2 regions of the Ferdinandcohnia sp. FSL W7-1320 genome follow, and region 1 is predicted to be linked to the other one. Evidence: riboswitches for the same ligand, from Rfam matches in the RefSeq annotation. Region 1 holds a riboswitch; the other holds the start of a gene.

Region 1 (7,362 bases):
AGCTTATCTCGGAGGTGCTTTGTTGAAAATTAAGCCATGTATCGAATTAATAGATGGAAAACTCACATCTACTAAGAAGTATCGCGGGAATATGAGTACCGTCACGGAAAAACTGATCCAAGACTACATAAATCAATACGACATTGATAAAGGTCAAATTTATTTAGTATACTCCCTTGGCCTAGATGAAAAGATTAAGGAAAGAATGACCGATGTCGCAAAAGAACATGGATTTGAAAATATCAGTTGGATACAGGCCGGCGCCATGATCTCCACCCATGCTGGACCAGGCGGATTTGGAATTGCAGGCTTGGAGAGATAGAATTTGAAGTCACAGTGACGCCCAGAAGATTGTCGATGGTTTATAAAGCGGATGGGTGCCGCCACCTCCCGACAAAAGGGAGGTGGAAAAAATGACAACCTATTAAGCAATATCTATAGCATTTCAATTAATTTTCAGTGCTTGTTTTCATTTCTTCCTCACCGGAATCCAAACCTCACTATATGCGTACCCTACTTTGTCTTTATTCATTTTTGTGAACGAAAAAGAAGGGACATTAATGACCTCGTAATCGGAAGAGGGAAGCCATTCTGAATAGGTTTTGGCCATGGTTTCTTGTAGTGTTGATGGGAAGGGTCCTTCATTTGGAAAGATTGCCCATGTACATGCTTCGACTGGTACTATGTCTAATCGGTCACTTACTTGATTTTCCGTTGTTAACACACCAATCATGTGGGTTAAATCGCCTTCTTCTTTTATGAAATTAGCGTCAGCGTGGTAAGAGGCATTCACAATTTCATAAGGATCTATATTTTGAAGGGAATGCATTTCTTCTTTTTGTTCGTCCGTTATGCTTTGTGCAAGCTTTACAATCTCATTATTCACGCCTTCAAATTGCATTGGGACCCGTTTGCTTACACCAACTAAATTAAATGCAGGTTTATCTTCAATTCTAAATTCCATAGATGTTCCTCCTTTAACAGTTATTACGAATGAAAGTTTGGGAAACGATTTGCTTATTCCAGTTTTAATTACATCCGATGGTAAAAAACCACTCCATTTTTTAAATGCTCTAGTAAAGCCGTCGACTGATTGATACCCATATTTAAATGCAACATCTGTAACTTTATCACCATGTAATAAATCCTTGTTTGCCTCTGACAATTTTCTGTTTTTAATATATTCACTTAGCGTCAGCCCTGAAAGATAAAAAAAGATCTTTCTAAAGTGATAATCGGATACCCCGGCATATTCAGAAATTCTTTCAAGAGATAGGTCATCAGTTAAACGATTTTCGATATAATCGATCACTTGGTTTAATTCCTTTAACAATGTATCCCTCCTTTTCATGTCTTCATAATAGCAAAGCAATTTATATAATACTCGACATTTTTAACATAAAATATATCGGTTTACTGACAGATATTCAAACGAAGATGTAATGAAAAATATGTTGGACTGTTGATGGATGATTAAAAACATGCTCTGAATAGTAGACCTCAGTAATTGGAAAGGTAAGGGATAAAGTAATTTTAGGAGGGGTTTGTAGCGTGATTTCAGAGTCTAATCAATCAACAAAGGAAACTGTTGCAAGTCTTATGTTAAAGCAACTTGGGATGTGGGGAGTTAAAAGGATCTATGGGGTTGTCGGTGATGCCATTATTGGGTTTATGGATGAACTAGCAAAGCAGAATTCAATACAATTTATAGCGGTGAAACATGAATCGGTTGCCGCCATGATGGCTTCAGCTGAGGCAAAGTTAACGGGTAAGCTTGGCGTTTGTCTTGCAACGATGGGACCTGGTTTAGGAAACTTACTCAATGGTTTAGGGGACGCTTTTCTGGACAAGGCACCCGTATTGGCTATTACTGGTCAGGCTCCCACTCAAAAAATTGGGACAGACTATAAGCAGTATCTTAATCAACAAGAATTAATAAAACCACTCGCAGAATATACGTCTTTGCTCGCACACCCTGACGCCATTATAGATGTTTTAACAAAAGCGATGAAAACATCACTTGATAAAGGGGCTGTTACTCATCTATCGATTCCAAAAGATCTTTTTTCAATGAATTCGACTGCAAAAATTCAGCGGGAACCAAAAATGATACAGACTGCCACATCTATAGATGAACAAGATATCACAGAGGTTGTTGAATTAATGAAAAACGCAAAAAAACCAATGATTTTAGCAGGCCTTGGGGCAATACATGTTGTAAATGAAGTAGAGAAACTAGCAGAACTTTGGGGAGCGGGTATCCTTGTAAGTTTAGGTGCAAAAGGGGTGTTTCCTCAATCCTGTACGCACTTTTTAGGAGGAATTGGACAAGGGGGAAACCCTCATGCTAAAGATCTTTTTCAAGAGTCAGATGTTGTTTTAGTAGTAGGGAACTTGTGGTGGCCGGAAGGATATGTTCCAGAGCATGCGAAGGTGATTCAAATTGATGTTGCGAAAGAGAATATTGGGAAAGGTATACCTGTTGAGTTAGGTATTGTAGGTTCAGCTGAAATGCTTGTCCCACTGTTAACGAAACATCTTCATAGCGTTTCACAAAATCAAACTTGGGTAACAAACATCCAAAAGACAAAAGAAACATGGGATACTCAAAACGAGCAAGAAGGATTACAATCTTCACAACCGCTCCATCCTTCAAGAATTGTTAGAGCTATTGAAAATACTGTTCAAAACGATGCAATTATTACTCTAGATACGGGTGATGTAACTGTTTGGTTCAATCGTAATTTTCGCTCAACTAAACAACAAATCATCTTTTCAGGAGAATGGCGAACAATGGGATTTGGTTTACCTGCCGCTCTTTCAGCAAAACTGTGCTTCCCGGAGAAGCAAGTGGTTGCAGTCGTTGGGGATGGCGGGATTGAAATGACTTTAGCCGATTTATTAACGGCCATCCGATATAACTTAAATATTACAGTCATCATTTTCAATAATCATGCGTTACAAATGGAACGCGATAAAATGATAGCCAGCGGAAGCGTTCAAAAGGATGTGGATTTAACGAATCCTGACTTTGTAAAAATAGCCGAAGCTTGCTCGTGGAAAGGCTATTCAATCAGAGAAGATAGTGAATTAGAAGCTACCTTAAAAAAAGCATTATTACATAATGGGCCAGTATTGATAGAGGTTGAAACTGCGCCAATTTTTCATCCGGAAACAAAGAGCTGACCTTGGAAAGCTGGTCCCGCCCCACTGGAGTGTTAACGCTTTAGATAATCAGGGGTGGGACCCACAACTGGAAATGATCAATAGTTTACTAGAATAATATTTTAGTATAAAATCAGAGTAGTACATTATTGCTAAATCTTTTTCTAGAGCGGGGGACCCAAATTATTCATGCGGAATTTTTTTTTCGCTATTGGTGAGTTCTTAAATAGAAGGGGCTTATTGTTTCCCTTAGTCCTAACCTGAAAGCTAACCTCGTAAGCAATTAAGAGGAAACAGTATGGTAGAATAGTGAATCGGCAACAGCCGTTTATTTGTTATCTTATCTTTCTATATGTTTCCCTAACCTGAGTAATCAGAATCACATTATTAAGAAGGTGGGGTAATTTATGAAAAAATTCAAGTTAAGTTTAGCAAGTCAAATTTTGATCGGTCTTATTTTAGGTATTATCGTTGGTGGGATTTTCTACGGAAGTGAAACTGCTCAAACCTTTCTACAGCCATTCGGAGATCTTTTCTTACGTTTAATTAAAATGATTGTTGTACCAATTGTTCTTTCAAGTATCATCGTTGCGATAGCTGGCGTTGGTGATTTAAAATCAGTTGGTAAATTAGGTGCTAAATCCCTGACATATTTTATTGGAATGACCTTGGTTGCAATTGCAGTCGGCCTTATTTCTGCAAATTTATTCCAACCAGGTGCTGGTCTTGTAATGGAGCAGTTAGAACAAACTGATATCTCAGGTTATGTAGAAACATCAGAAGCGCAAGAAGGAAAATCTATTACAGATACACTCCTTCATATTGTTCCAACAAATCCGTTCCAAGCTATGGTTGAAGGAGATATGCTGGCAACTATTTTCTTTGCAGTTGTATTCGGTCTTGGAATTGCAGCTATTGGTGAAAAAGGAAAACCGGTTTTACGTTTCTTTGAGGGTATGGCAAATGCCATGTTTTATGTGACAAATTTATTTATGAAATATGCTCCGGTTGGTGTTTTTGCATTAATTGGTGTAACTATTTCAAAATATGGATTTGAATCACTTATTCCATTAGGCAAGCTAGCCATTACTGTTTATGGAACAATGATTTTCTTTGTAGTAGTTATTTTAGGATTATTGGCTAAATTTATTGGTTTAAATATTTTTAAATTATTGAAGATGATTAAGGAAGAGTTAATCCTTGCTTTTTCAACATCCAGTTCTGAAACCGTACTTCCGAGGATTATGGATAAAATGGAAAAGGCGGGAAGTCCTAAGCACATAGCAACTTTCGTTATACCAACAGGTTATTCTTTTAATTTGGATGGATCTGTTTTATACCAGGCCATAGCGTCTTTATTTATCGCCCAAATGTATGGAATTCACTTGAGCATTGGGGAACAAATCATGCTAATGCTAATATTAATGGTAACATCTAAAGGCATGGCTGGAGTACCTGGGGTATCCTTTGTAGTGCTATTAGCGACGTTTAGTACAATTGGTTTACCGGCTGAAGGATTGGCTTTTATTGCTGGTATTGACCGTATTCTAGATATGGGACGTACTGCGGTTAACGTCGTAGGTAACTCATTGGCAGCTCTAGTTGTAGCTAAATGGGAAGGCAAATATAACCCACCTACTGAAGTTGAAGCTGTTCAACAAGCATCGTAAATATGTGATATTAAGTAAGCACATTCCTAAAGGAGTGTGCTTGTTTTTGGTTTGGGACAAGGGACCTGTCCCTGTGTCCCTAAAAGGCAAATACGTGGTTTCCTATTGTGGTTGAAACGGTACGACTTCTCAGATAGGAGCTCGATGTTTTGTCAGGGTTGTAAAAGAATAATGCTCCATTCGTTGGATCCTCACCATTAAGTGCCCGTTTTGCAGCTTCTCTATGTTGGTCGTTAGGGGTTGCAGTAAGTAACGCACCATTTTCTGCTGGTGTAAATTGATAGTAACCGTAGCTTTTTTCAAACAAGACATCTTTTATGTTATTAGGAAATAAGGGACTATTTACACGATTCACAATTACAGCACCAACAGCAATCTGTCCCTCTAAAGATTCACCTCTTGCTTCACTGTGTATCATTTTCGCAAGCCATTCCACTTCTGCCTGGTTAACTACTTTCTGTTGTTCTGCAGCGAATGATGTTTCGTTTTGAACCGGAGCAGGGGCACTTGAAACACCTGAAGGAATCGTCAACGTTTGTCCAATCTGCAAACTATCCGAAGATAGATTGTTTGCCTTTTTAATCCCATCCACAGTTGTGCCGCTACGAGTAGCAATACTATATAACGTATCACCTGAAACAACCTGATAGGTAGTTTGATTGGTTTGAGTAGGAGTGGACATACCGCCGGAAGGAATCGTTAACGTCTGTCCAATCTGTAAAAAATCCGAAGATAGATTATTGGCCTTTTTAATTCCATCGATAGTTGTCCCGTTACGACTAGCGATACTATATAACGTATCACCGGAAACAACTTGATGTGTAGTTTGCTTTGTTTGAGTAGGAGTGGACGCACTGTCAGAAGGAATCGTCAACGTTTGACCGATCTGCAAAAAATCCGAAGATAGATTATTGGCCTTTTTGAGCATATCCACGGTTGTGCCATTACGTGTGGCAATACTATATAACGTATCACCGGGAACAACCTGATGTGTAGTTACATTGGTTTGAGCAGGAATATCAGTAATTCCAACAGGAATTGTCAAAATTTGTCCAATCTGTAATGAATCTGAAGAAAGATTATTTACGCTCTTAATTGCATCAACGGTTGTTCCATTAGCTTGAGCAATACTATATAGTGTATCGCCAGCAACTACAGTATGGGATAAAGTCTTCGAGTGTGTCTTTTTCCCAGTTGCGTCAGCTGCAGAGGCTTGAGTTGCAGGCAATGTACCAACACCTATGGCTGATAATAACATTCCACCAGCCATGATCTTAACGGTTTTAACCTTCAATGCAGGAAGAATGTTTTTTATAAAATGAACAGCTTTCCTTTCTATATCAGCCTCTTCCACTAGGGATGAGACTCCTAACTCAGAAGAGTATTCTGTTAAGTTCTCATCGAGGTATAAGATCACTTCAATTCCGTCTTCTGTTTCGTTTAGTTTATATCGTGAAAAACCATCCACCTATTTCACCATCCATTTGTTCTTTTCTACCTATTACTATCCCCAAGTTCTTCATTTTTACAAATTCAAATAATGTAATTGTGAGGAGGTAAAAAGCAGTTCGAAGATCGTCACGAATCTTCGACATGAGTATAAGAACGGATAGAATGCATTAGAATGTCGAAATATGCTATTTTAGTACATAATGACTCTTATATAGTCAATATTCAAGGGGGCAACATGAAGAGGATACGTTTGATCTATAGTTTATTAATTATCTCTTTTATAACAGCTTTAGGTTTTTCCATTTACTTTTATGAACATGTGCAAACGATTAATCAAGAAATGGAAAAGGTTTATTCTCCAGAAGTAACTTTACCAAAGTATCATTTTGTATTAATAGTGGAGGAGATGGAACATGAGTATTGGCAATTAATTGGTGAAGGAGCAAAGGATGCCGGTCAAAAGTATGATGTATTAGTGGAGTATATTGGGCCTGAAAGATCAAATACAGAAGAGCAATTGAAACTCTTTGACAAAGCAATTAAATCAAAAGTGGATGGTATTATCGTCCAAGGCCTTAACGAAAATTTTACCGACATGATAAATAAAGCAGAGCGTCAAGAAATTCCAGTTGTAACGATTGATACAGACTCTCCCGAAAGTATGAGGCATGCATACATTGGTTCAGATAATTACATGGCTGGCCAATTAGCAGGGAAAGCGTTGGTTGAAGATACGAATGGCCTAGCAACTGTCGGTATCATAACCGGCAGTTTGGACAACCCTCATCACCTAGAACGTTTAAAGGGATTTAAAGATGTCGTGGAGCAAGAAGAAGATATAAAAATTGTTGCGGTTGAAGAGTCAAAAATTACAAGGGTGGATGTAGAAGAAAAGGCGTACAACATATTAACGGAACATGAAAATATTACTGCCTTTTTTGGAACGAGTTCTTACAATGGGATTGGAATTGTGTCTGCTGCTAATTCTTTACAAAGGGAAAATGATATGTATGTCATTACTTTTGATACAATCGATGAAAATATGGAATTATTAAAGAACGGGGATATTGGAGCA
Region 2 (7,362 bases), 540 kb from region 1:
GACGAACCTTCTGTTCCGCCATATTATAATCTTGGCGTGTGGGTGGGTCATATTTAGATTTTTTTAGGACGCTAATGGAGCCATCTGTTTCTAAAATTGCATACTCTACTTCTCTAATTGAAAAAACATCCTTCGCCCGAAGAAGATGCTGTAATTGGTTGATATCAAGTTTGTTTTTCTTTAAATGTTCTTTAATTATCTTTCCTTGATGAATAATAATTGTTGGCTTTCCCTCAAGAAAAGGCCTAGTCCTTCGAACTTTCTGAGTTATTAATTCAATTACATAAATTAATACTCCCCATACAATAATGGAAAATAGTATTTGTAATACGCCAATTTTTTGATCATAAACCGCATTTCCAACTAATTCACCAAGTACTAAGGCAGAGATAAAATTAAAAGGTGTAATTTGTGTAATTTGTGTTTTACCTAATATTTTTGTAAGAACCAGTAATCCTAACAGACCAACTACTAAATCAAATGCAATTCTAAAAAATTCCAACTCATTCACCTCTCTATGGTAGAATGAGCAGGTTTACCCTTTTTTATCCATGAAAAAAAGGATGTCATTCGACATCCTTATATTTCCTTAACCATTGTGACATGAGGAATTCCAGCATCCATAAAAAGACCAGATACGGTTTCATAACCAAGCTTTTTATAGAAGTTTTCTGCATGCGTTTGAGCATTGAGCTTTAATTTTGAAATGCCTTGCTCTCTAGCGATGTCCTCCATCTTATGCATAATCAAATTCCCTGCACCTTTTTTTCGATGTGAAGCAAGAACACAGATACGCTCCACTTTGCCGTACTCGTCAACAACGCGGAAACGGCCAGCTCCTACAGGCTCATTATGATCATAAAGGACAACGTGTGTTGCCTCATCTTCAAATTGGTCAATCTCTTCTTCAAGAGGTACTTTTTGTTCATCAACGAAAACTACTTTTCTTATTGTGTAGGCATCGTCTTTTTCATTGTTGTTCGTTACAATTCTTGCTTCCATAATGTCATTAATTTTCCTTTCCTAAACGAAATGTTTCGTAAACGGTCCAAGAACCATTTTCTAACTGATAGAGGAGGTGGAAACGGTCAATTTGCTCTTCGTGATCCATTTTTAACATACGTAACTGACCATACACATCTGAATGTTCATCGCTAGATAGTTTTTGCCCAATTGTAATATGTGGCACAAATGCATATTCAGGTTCTCCAGCAAAATAGCCAGAGTGTAAGGCATTATGTAATGTCTGTAATTCTTCATTTGGATCTACTTTTAAATAAATTACATTGTTTACAGGAGAAAACGAACTCACCTTTAACACATTTAATTTAAATGAATCTACCTGTTTAGCTACCGCTGCTAATTCCCTTGTAATATCCACAATCTCATGATCGGATGCTTCGAATGTGTTTTTTAGTGTGATATGCGGTGGGATTAATGCATAATGCGGGTCATACCGTTTACGATATGAATTCGCGATGTCTTGAAGTTTTTTGGATGGGAAGATAACAATGCCGTATTTCATTTTATTGCCCTCCTATAGTTTTAAATTTCAAAAAGTGAAGTACCAAATGTTGTAAACGAAAAATAATAATATAATTATATCAAATATTTGAAAATGATAGAATAAAAAAACGGCTATTTGAGCATTTTTGAAAGTGCCCTTGGTAAGTCAGGCTGCCAGTATTTCCACGTGTGATTACCGTTAAATTCTTCATAGAAATAGGAAAAACCTTTGCTCACAATGAGCTTATGTAATTTTCGGTTTGGCGTTAAAAAATCCTCAATATTACCCTTTGTTGTTTTCACCTCGGTTTCACCTGTCCCGATTATATGATATAAGTCAAGGAGATATGGGTCTGCAAAACTTTCAACCTGTAACAGAACATGATCATTTACAAGGGGAGATTGCATGATCACCTTTCCAAAAGTATGTGGGTATTCAAGTGCTGTTAGTAGTGAAATCGTCGCCGCCAGAGAATCCCCGATTAATGCACGTCCTTGTCCCATTTGATAGGTCGGGAACTCTTGATCAAGAAATGGGACAAGTTCTTCCCCTAAGAAACGCTTATACAAATCATGCTGCTCACCATCTGGGTGATATTTCTTACGGCGGTCTGCAACGCTTTTATAAGGAACTCCAACAATTATGGTATTGCTTATTTCACTTGTTTCAATTAGCTTATCCGCAACTCTCGCAACCCTGCCTAGATTAAAGTAATCGCGCCCGTCCTGAGCAATGAGTACATTATATTTATATAGAGGGGAGAAGGTAGCAGGCAAATAAACGATAAGCTCAAGTTCTTCATTTAAAATCTTACTATGTATAGTCATTTCCCTAACAGTACCTTTATTAATCGTCATCTTTTTAAACCTCCAAACATTCGATCAATTATGTTGCATCACTATTATAACGCTTGAAAAATAGGAAAGCGACAGGAAAAACTCCCTGTCGCTTTCGGTACAAATTAAAAATTAAGCTGCTGCTTCATCCATATGTTTCTTTTCAGATTCTGCAACATATACAGCACACGCAGCATCACCTGTGATATTGATGGCTGTACGTGTCATATCAAGTAAACGATCAATACCAATAATTAAACCGATACCTTCTGGTGGTAAACCAACTTGATTTAGAACCATTGCTAGCATGATTAAACCAACACCAGGAACACCAGCAGTACCTACACTAGCAAGTACAGCCGTTAAGATAACCATAATAATTTGAGTAAAAGTTAGGTCAAATCCGTATACCTGTGCAATGAAAATGGTGGCTACACCTTGCATAATAGCTGTACCATCCATATTGATAGTCGCACCTAATGGTTGAACAAAGCTACTAATTGGTTCAGGAACCTTAAGATTTTTCTGTGCAGTTTCCATTGATATAGGGAGTGTAGCATTACTACTTGACGTACTAAAAGCAACTGTCATCGCAGGCGCAAAACCTTTGAAAAACTCAATAGGGTTTCGTTTTGCCAATAATGCAATCGTGCCACCATAAGTAATGGCTGCGTGAATAAGTAGAGTGGCAAGTACAATTAGGAAGTATGCAAGCATTGCTTTTATTGCAGCATACCCTTGGCCACCAATAGCTGTTGCAATTAATCCGAATGTACCATAAGGAGCCGTCTTCATAACAAGATTAACAAGATACATTAATACTTCATTTGCTTGTTCGAATAAATTTACAATACCTTTCGTTTTTTCGCCTAACACGGTAAGAGCAAAACCTATAAAAATTGCAAATGCAATAATTTGAAGCATATTACCATCTGTCATTGACGTGAATGGATTTGTCGGGATAATTCCAATTAAGGTTTCCATGAATGGAGGAGCTTCAGTAGCCCCATCATAAGTAGCCCCTTGCGTATCAAAAGCTCCACCAGCACCAGGTTTGAAAATGGAAGCAAGAGCGATGGCAATTGTAATCGCTATCGTTGTAGTTGCTAAAAAATATGTTATCGTTTTGGCACCAATTCTTCCAAGCTTCTTTGGATCACCAAGGCCAGTAACTCCTAGAGTAATAGATACCAAGACTATTGGAACAACAAGCATTTTAATTAAATTCAAGAAAATTTGACCCAATGGAACGAATACCCACGTATTTGCATATTCAAAAACAGTAGGTGATGTTAAATTCAAAATAAGACCTACAATCGCACCAAGACCTAAACCTAATAAAATCTTCTTAGTTAATGACATAAAAAACCTCCTCTAAGTTGTATTGAAAGTGTTTTCTTTTTTTGGCAAAACAAATGGGAATGCGCATGTCGAAGAACAGCATTCTTTTCGTAAGACACAAAAAACCACGAGAGTGTGGCTCGTGGCTTATCGATAAAATTGCGCAACAATGCTCTCTCCAAATGCTTACGAGGTTAGCTGTCGGATTCGGATGAAGAGTATCTCCTACCTTTATAAAAAAGGATTCACCCCGTGTGCTCTTTTGCACGTTTATGGTTCCCCCGTTTCCCAAAAATGGGAATTCAGCGACTATTAAATTGTACTTTGCCTTGATATTATATTTATACAAATAAAATGAATATATGTCAATAATAACATATATTTATGGTTTTTACGATGTTAATATTTTCATAGGAAAATAGTGAACGACAAATAGCAAAAACCACAAAATTATGTATTCACGATAAAATGACTAGAATTTAATTGACAAACACTCAAAACGGATGTATATTATGAATTATTCATATAGTGATTCCGTAGCTCAGCTGGGAGAGCACTACCTTGACAGGGTAGGGGTCGGAGGTTCGAGCCCTCTCGGAATCATCATGAGATCACTTGAGTTTTCTCAAGTGATTTTTTTGCGTTTATTTTTAGACTTTGGATAATAATTATAATAATTTTATCCGTTTTTGGAGAAATTATCCTTGTTAGGACTAGACTGGGAGGTTGTTCGTTCACATGGAGGATAAAAACAAGATTCGTCTAACAGCTGCGGAGATGTCGAGCTTATGGACACAATACATAAACGATACGTTAGCTGAATGTGTTAATTTGTATTTTTTAGATAAAGTTGAAGATGAGGAAGTACGTCCAATTATTGAATATACACTGGAAGCATCTAAAGAAAACCAAAAAATTGTACGTGAAATTTTTGAAAAAGAAGAATTTCCTATCCCATTAGGATTTACAGAACAGGATGTAGATTTTAAAGCTCCTAGACTATTTTCTGATACTTTCGTATTAATGTACCTAAGGCAAATGTCTATTCTCGGAATGGCAGGTAGTAGTGGAGCACTGGGCCTTGCGACACGGCCCGATGTAATTGCTTTTCATAAGCGGGTATTAAATTTAGGTGTTGAATTGCAGGACCAAACACGTGAATTAATGTTAAAACAAGGAATATATGTAAGACCTCCGTATATATCTATTCCCGACAAGGTTGATTTTGTAGAGAAACAGCATTTTTTAGCTGGTTTCATGGGGAAGAAAAGAGCACTAACCTCTATTGAAATTAGTCATTTATTTTTAAATATACAGACCAATGCGATTGGTAAGGTACTGATGACAGGATTTGCACAAACTGCAAAAGGTGATGATGTAAAAAAATTCTTAGTAAGAGGAAAGAAACTTTCGCAAAAATATATAGAACTTTTTAGCGACTTTTTAATCAAAGAGGATCTTCCTGCTCCAATGAGTTGGGATTCAGCTGTTACAGATAGTAATGCGAGTGTTTTCTCTGATAAACTTATTATGTTTCATGTGTCAGCAATGATTGCAGCGGGTATTGGGAATTTCGGAATGGCCATGGCGGCTAGTCCAAGGAGAGATATAGGATTTAGATATGCATCATTAATTCCAGAAATTTCGATGTACGCTGAGGATGGGGCAAATATTATGATTAAACATGGGTGGTTGGAGGAGCCTCCACAAACAGATAACAGAGAAAAAATTATTAAAAAACAATCTTGATAAAAAAAGACAAAGAGAACGTATCAGTCCCTTTGTCTTATTGTGTTTATTAATATGTTTAAATAAAGGATTAAGCCGACTTAACCGTAACATTCTTCTTTTCTTTACGTTTCTTAGCATATTCAGCAGTTGCAGTGAAAAGTACGTCCGATGATGAGTTAAGAGCAGTTTCACAAGAGTCTTGTAGGACACCGATGATGAAACCAACTGCAACGACTTGCATGGCAACATCGTTCGGAATTCCGAATAAGCTTGACGCTAAAGGAATAAGTAAAAGTGACCCACCGGCAACACCAGATGCACCTGCTGCTGAAATTGCTGATAAGACGCTAAGAATTAGAGCTGTTGCAAAATCAACTTGAATGCCGAGTGTATGAACAGCTGCAAGAGTAAGAACAGAAATCGTTACTGCCGCACCAGCCATATTTACAGTTCCGCCTAATGGGATTGAAATAGAATAAGTATCTTTATTTAATCCTAGTTTTTCACAAAGGTTCATATTAACCGGAATGTTTGCTGCTGAGCTTCGAGTAAAGAAGGCTGTTAGCCCACTTTCTCTTAGACATCTAAATACAAGTGGATATGGGTTTTGACGAATGTAGAAATAGACAATTAAAGGATTCACAATAAGTGCAATAAAGAACATACAGCCAAGCAAAAGGCCTAGGATTTTTCCATATTCCATTAATGCAGATAGTCCATTTGTTACAAATGCGTCGAACACTAGACCCATGATTCCGATAGGAGCTAGGCTGATTACCCATTTTACGACTGTTGCGATTGCATCAGATACGTTGGTAATTAATGTCTTAGTTGTGTCGTTTGCATTTTTTAATGCAATTCCAAGAACAACTGCCCAAGCTAGAATTCCGATGTAGTTTGCATTCATTAGGGCATTAATCGGATTGTCTACAATATTAAATAGTAATGTTTGAAGGACCTCTAAAATACCACTTGGAGGTGAAAGGTCTTCTGCACCAGAAACAAGTGACAGATTTACTGGAAAGATAAAACTTGCCAAAACGGCTACGAATCCAGCTAAGAATGTACTTATTGCGTATAAGCCGATAATCGATTTGATATTTGTTTGGGTTCCACTTCTGTGTTTAGAGATGGCGTCAATAACTAAGAATAAGACCAATACAGGTGCAACAGCTTTTAGTGCACCTACAAATAATGAACCAAAAATACTAACCCATTTTGCTCCTTCTGGTACGACTAATGCTAATAGGATACCAACGATAATACCACCAAATATACGTTTAACTAGGCTAATCTGATTCCATTTGTAAAAGATTTCTTTCATATTCTTTCCCCCTTTTTCATGGTTGTCCATCTTATTATCTTATGAAATTAATATTATATGAATAATATAATATTTGTTAGTTTAACACGAAAATTGTCAATTGTGTATAAAATTTAAGAGTTGGAAATGAAATTTTAAGGTGAAAAATTTGGTATTTAAAAAACATAGAACTCTTTGACATAAAGGAAAGTTATGAAAGTATAGGCATTATTGATCATAGAAATCAAGTTTTTCAAACCTATACATAAGTAAAAATGACTACCTTATAGTCACAAGAGTTTCGGTATACTAAAATAATAGTTTTGAGATAATTAGCTTTTAAAAAAATAAAAAACAACTAATCCGTGATAGAAATTAGTCGTTTTCTTCATTAACATATTTTTTGAATTAAATTTGGTGAGTTATTGCTAGGCGAGTTTACTAAAGACGAAACCTCATATGCCTCCATGTTGTCAGCAGTCAGTGGTTTGAGTAGATGTGAAACCCTCGATACATCCTTTAGAGATGGATTAAGCCATGCTTGTTCGTCCTCTTTATTTAATATAACTGGCATACGATCGTGAATATCCCTCATTAGTTCGTTTGGGGTTGTGGTAATGATTGAACAAGAATATAAGGTATGC

The links. Region 1 has a riboswitch for cyclic di-AMP ahead of NST91_RS20765 (cation:dicarboxylate symporter family transporter). Riboswitches for the same ligand answer to the same signal wherever they lie in the genome.
Region 2: another riboswitch for cyclic di-AMP. It lies ahead of NST91_RS18325 (dicarboxylate/amino acid:cation symporter); the one in region 1 lies ahead of NST91_RS20765 (cation:dicarboxylate symporter family transporter).

Annotation. Positions count from the first base shown of each region.
Region 1 covers NZ_JBBPAM010000001.1:4,259,652-4,267,013, reverse strand. The annotation lists gene NST91_RS20780 (DegV family protein) at 1-322, shown strand, start outside; gene NST91_RS20775 (AraC family transcriptional regulator) at 470-1,333, opposite strand; gene NST91_RS20770 (thiamine pyrophosphate-binding protein) at 1,552-3,186, shown strand; cyclic di-AMP (ydaO/yuaA leader) riboswitch at 3,306-3,462, shown strand; gene NST91_RS20765 (cation:dicarboxylate symporter family transporter) at 3,573-4,835, shown strand; gene NST91_RS20760 (LysM peptidoglycan-binding domain-containing protein) at 4,915-6,303, opposite strand; gene NST91_RS20755 (sugar-binding protein) at 6,523-7,362, shown strand, end outside.
Region 2 covers NZ_JBBPAM010000001.1:3,715,586-3,722,947, reverse strand. The annotation lists gene NST91_RS18345 (DUF421 domain-containing protein) at 1-502, opposite strand, end outside; gene NST91_RS18340 (GNAT family N-acetyltransferase) at 580-1,002, opposite strand; gene NST91_RS18335 (2'-5' RNA ligase family protein) at 1,010-1,525, opposite strand; gene NST91_RS18330 (alpha/beta hydrolase-fold protein) at 1,639-2,364, opposite strand; gene NST91_RS18325 (dicarboxylate/amino acid:cation symporter) at 2,476-3,705, opposite strand; cyclic di-AMP (ydaO/yuaA leader) riboswitch at 3,852-4,002, opposite strand; tRNA gene NST91_RS18320 (tRNA-Val) at 4,215-4,287, shown strand; gene NST91_RS18315 (DUF3231 family protein) at 4,423-5,433, shown strand; gene sstT (serine/threonine transporter SstT) at 5,504-6,739, opposite strand; gene NST91_RS18305 (SOS response-associated peptidase) at 7,110-7,362, opposite strand, start outside.